One region of the Chryseobacterium cucumeris genome, then DNA from elsewhere that is predicted to be linked to it. Evidence: riboswitches for the same ligand, from Rfam matches in the RefSeq annotation. Region 1 holds a riboswitch; the other holds the start of a gene.
The links. Region 1 has a riboswitch for thiamine pyrophosphate ahead of thiS (sulfur carrier protein ThiS). Riboswitches for the same ligand answer to the same signal wherever they lie in the genome.

Region 1 (2,399 bases):
ATTTTACTTTTAGGAGTATTCGCTCCAAAACTGTGGCCCGGATGCTGAAATGCCATTTCTTTTGATACGGATTCAAGCTGTTCTATTCTCTGGTTTTCCCTGATCGCCACATACTCCATTTCCGGAGTAATGATTCCCTGCTTGGCATAGTAAAGCTGTGTAATTTCTTTTCCTTCCTGTGCTACTTTAGGCTTATGATCATAGGAAAACCTCAATTCATCAAGACGAGGATCTGCCAAACGCGCTTTTCCGTATTCTGAGGTAATCCCTTCCAGAATATTCACATCATTTCTATCCAGAATCCATTGTTCTCTGATTCTTGGAAGTCCTTTCTGAATGTCAATGACTGCATTTTCATCGGTATAAGGCCCCGAAGTGTCATAAATGGTTACCGGAGCATTGTGTTCAAAGCCGCCATTGGTCAGTTTGGTTGGGCTAAGCTGTATTTCACGCATGGCTACATTGATAGGGTGTAATTTTCCTTCAACATAGATTTTCTTTGAGTTCGGAAATGGCGAACATGTAATGGAGTGAGCCATAAGTATTGGTATTAAATATGAGAATTAACCGCCCTGAGTGGCAGTGATGATTAACACTGAATCGTTGTTATTGAGGATGGTTTCCGCCCAGACTGACAGCGGAATAATTCGGTTGTTGAGCGCTACAGCAATACCTTTTTTCTTTCCGGGTAACTCAATAGCCAGTAATGCTTCCAGGTTGGCAGGAAGTACATCAAATGTTTTTCGGGTGTGGTTGATTATAAGTTCCATTCCTAATAAATTAAATATACTTTAGGAATGGCCATTATTGTACAATAGAATGTACAGCAAAAGTCATCTACTTTTCCCTACGCTGGTATGATCCAGATCAGGTTCAAAGGGTAAAGTCTCAGTCTGTTGGCAACAGACACCCCTAAAGTTTGGAACGAAGTTAGACATTTTTTTAGAATAAGCAAAATCTTAAATGACTTTAAAGAAAAAAGACCATCTCAATTTTCAGACGGTCTTCAATTTTATTTTAAATAGTTCTTTAGTAAAAAAGCTTCAGCCTTCCATCAGAATTATATTGATTAGTCCAATTTGATTGGCTTAGAAAAAATTCGGAGCTATAAGGTTTAAATTCTTTTGAAATTTTTCTCTGAGGATTATTTTTTGATAATGAAAAGTAGAAATACTCTTCAAAAATACCCAAATTCTTAAATGGATTTTGTGCAGAATCAAAATTATCCAATGTAATTTCATTCGTAATATAAGCATCAATATTATTATGCTTTTCGGTTTTAATTGCCTTTTCTAGATTTCCTGAGGTGTTATAAATAAACTTTTCTACGTAAGTCAAAATATAATCTTGCGGATCAGTTGGATCATACGGAATATTTGGATATTCAGTTAAAATCTCAGTTAACTTTCCTGAAGCATCATAAGTATAGGTCAAATACTTATCCATATATGAATTATAGACCTCTGGAATAACTGCTTTAATAACTCTACCTTGATTATCAAATTCAAACCGTCTTTCCTTCAACTGAACAGTGAAACCAGGATCAGAGCTATAATTTCTCATAATTGCAGTATTTCCTGTATATGTTACCATTGTATAGACAGATTTTGAATAAGAATAAGGAAATCCCGTACCTCCGGAATGTTCCAGCTTGCCTCCTATCTTTTTTATAATCCTTCCCTGAGCATCATATTCGAACATATAATTTTGTTCCAACCCATTAAAGACAGGTGACAAAACAGGATAATTCCATGATATTTTACTTGTATTTTCAGTAATTGTCTGTTGTGAATTATCAAGCGGCAAGTCATCATTGTCTGAACAAGATGTCATAACCAGCAATGTGGCTAATAAAAGTGATTTGAGTTTCATGTTATAGTTATGATATGTTTATTCTTCACAAGCTCTCCAGATCGCATCATTCTGCGGAACAGGAGCTATGATTTCTATGTTTTCTTTAGTAACCGGATGAATAAATTCCAGTTTTCTGGCGTGAAGATTAATACCTCCATCCGGATTAGAGCGAGATGCTCCATATTTTAAGTCTCCTTTAATCGGGACGCCTGTTTTAGACAGCTGAGCCCTGATCTGGTGATGCCTTCCGGTCTCAAGATCAATTTCCAGCAACAAATAATTGTCTAATGTTTTGATCACATGATACGTCAGGATTGCTTCTTTGGCTCCTTCCGTAGCCTTTGGGAAAACAATAGCTTTATTATTTTTTTCGTTTTTCTTTAAATAATGTACCAGTCTCTGGCTTTGCGGAATCATTTCTTTTCCCACGACTGCCCAATATGTTTTTTTCACTTCACGGTTTTTCACCATCTGCGTCAAACGGGAAAGCGCTTTGGATGTTTTTGCATAGATCACCAGTCCGGAAGTTGGGCGGTCTATACGAT
Region 2 (2,399 bases), 2.2 Mb from region 1:
AAGTGTCAGCATCCAGCCAAAGCTTCCATCGGTTTCTGCACAGCCAAATAAGGCGTTAAGTCCTTCTTCAAAACGATAGCCGAGTCCTCCATATTTTTTGGGGACCCATATTTTAAGCAGTTCTTCTTCACGAATATGCTGCATTACTTTATCAGAAATTACAGGGGCTCCATGAAGTTCCCGTCTGATCTCTTTAGTACTCAGCATTAGCTTTCGATTTAATAATTTTTTGCCACTCTATATATCCGGAAATGGCTACTAAAAATAAGAATGACATCAAAACAGCATAGAGATACAATTCTTTATGAATCATTAAAGGAATAGAAATGATATTACTGACATTGAGTATCACCCAGTTTTCAATTTTCCGTCTCGCCATCAGCCACATTCCCGCCCAGGCAAAAGCACTCACCAGAGAATCCCAGATAGGAACATCCGAGTCTGTAAAATGGGTCAGAAAAGACCAGAATAAGATAAAAGTTCCCAGAACAATTCCTCCCGTAATCCATTTTTCTGTGGTGGTGGTAACAGAGATTTCCATTTCTGATTTCTGCTTTCCGAATTTCCAATATAACCATCCATAGATGCTCATGATCAGATAATAAAGATTTAAGGTAAATTCAGCGTACAGCTTGGAAGTAAGCATCACATACAGCGTAAGCAGAATACCTGCAATTCCGAAAAGATAGTTGTTGACATTGTTTTTACGGGCCAGTAAAACCTGGATTACTGAAAATAATACTCCGAACCATTCCGGTAAGGTAATTTGTTTTAAAATGTCCTGCATCATATTAATTATTAGAAATCAAATGATGAGATGATCAGTAAGCAATCCCTACGCCGGCATTATCCGGATCAGGTGTGGAAATACATTCCTGGGTATCATCTCAGCCACCGTTATCTGTAGCACCCCATTGTTGGGCAAAGGTGCAGCTTTTTGTTGAAAAAAGAAAGGACTTTAGCCTATTATTTTTGAGATATGATCAGGATTATAAAGAGTCCGTCAGGTAAGTTTTAATTTTATAGCTCACTTTAAAAATTATATTATGGATCATCAGCAGGAAATATCAGTACTTAATGACTTACTACACATTACCAACGACAGAAAGGAAGGCTTTGAAAAAGTTGAGGGAAAAGTATGGGAAATGTATCCGGATGTAAAAGATGAGTACGAACATATGATTTCGCAGTCGAAAATCATGAAAAATGAACTGATCAACCTCATCACAGAAAAGCAAGGCACTCCGGAGGACTCAACGTCCATGGCAGGAGCTGTTCACAGAACTTGGATTGACATTAAAAATTCTTTTACCATGGGAAATCTCATAGAATCTACATTAGAAAATGTGGTATTTGGCGAAAAAGCAGCTATTGAAGCTTATCAAAATGCCCTGGACACAGGTGAGCTCAGCCCAAAAAGTACTGAGATTGTGTCTGAACAGCTTCGTATCCTTAAAGATTCTTACAGACAATTCAAGAAAATTGAAGAATATAAAAAGAAAGAATAATCAAAAAACTCCTCTTAAAAAGAGGAGCTTACTATAATCAAGAACAAAATAATATTTAATCAATTCAAAATTATTAAATATTGTATGCTCATACTTATGATGCAGGTCATAAAAACTCAATATTATTTGACCACATTTTTAGCTTTTTCCGATTCCTGCAAATGATGTTCAAGTGTCGGAAGGGTTTTCGCTGCGAAAGATTTTAATGAGGCTTCTGTTCCTTCTGACACCTCTTTTTTGAATGCTTCTACATCTTCCTTGTGGTCACTGACCATTAAATCTGTATATTTTTTGTCAAAGTCTTTACCTTTCTTAGCTTTCAGGTCATCATACATCTTCTGCTTTTCGGCATCCAGACTTGTGGGTAAGGTATACCCTATTCCTGATGCCCAATTCTTAAGCTCGTCGTTCGCTTTGGAATGATCGGTTACCATCATTGCTCCCAAAGATTTTACCACTGAGTTTTCAGCGTTTGTTGCGGCCAGTTTTCCCATCATTACCTCCATCAGTCCTCCTATGGCTGCAGCATCCGCAAACTTTTTGTCCTGATCGCTGAGAGTACTTTTCTGATCTTTGGTGTCTGACATTTTGGTGGAGTCGCTTACCGTCATCCCGGATTCTGCAGGGGCAGACATTGTGGTACTTTCCTCAGATTGACTCGTGGTTGTCGGTTCGTTTTTTTTGCAGGCCGTTAAAGCAGCTAATGCAAAAATTGTTACTACAAGATTTTTCATAATAATAAATTTTAAGTGGTGATATTAATGAAGTCAAACAATGACTTTGTTTATAAATGCAACAATTTATCTGCCAAAAACCGATTACAACACTTCTAACCTAATCATAAAACATTATGAATAAATACCTTACAACTTATTAACCAACCGGAATGTA

Region 2: it holds a riboswitch for thiamine pyrophosphate, as region 1 does, so the genes downstream of both, pnuC (nicotinamide riboside transporter PnuC) here and thiS (sulfur carrier protein ThiS) in region 1, are expected to answer to the same signal.

Annotation. Positions count from the first base shown of each region.
Region 1 is NZ_CP068760.1:3,917,262-3,919,660, forward strand. Features, by position in the region: gene thiC (phosphomethylpyrimidine synthase ThiC) at 1-539, opposite strand, end outside; gene thiS (sulfur carrier protein ThiS) at 564-770, opposite strand; TPP riboswitch at 828-924, opposite strand; gene JNG87_RS17485 (hypothetical protein) at 1,030-1,872, opposite strand; gene JNG87_RS17490 (RluA family pseudouridine synthase) at 1,891-2,399, opposite strand, start outside.
Region 2 is NZ_CP068760.1:1,295,814-1,298,212, forward strand. Features, by position in the region: gene JNG87_RS05820 (hypothetical protein) at 1-207, opposite strand, end outside; gene pnuC (nicotinamide riboside transporter PnuC) at 194-790, opposite strand; TPP riboswitch at 816-924, opposite strand; gene JNG87_RS05830 (PA2169 family four-helix-bundle protein) at 1,047-1,508, shown strand; gene JNG87_RS05835 (DUF4142 domain-containing protein) at 1,631-2,242, opposite strand; gene JNG87_RS05840 (alpha-ketoglutarate-dependent dioxygenase AlkB family protein) at 2,372-2,399, opposite strand, start outside.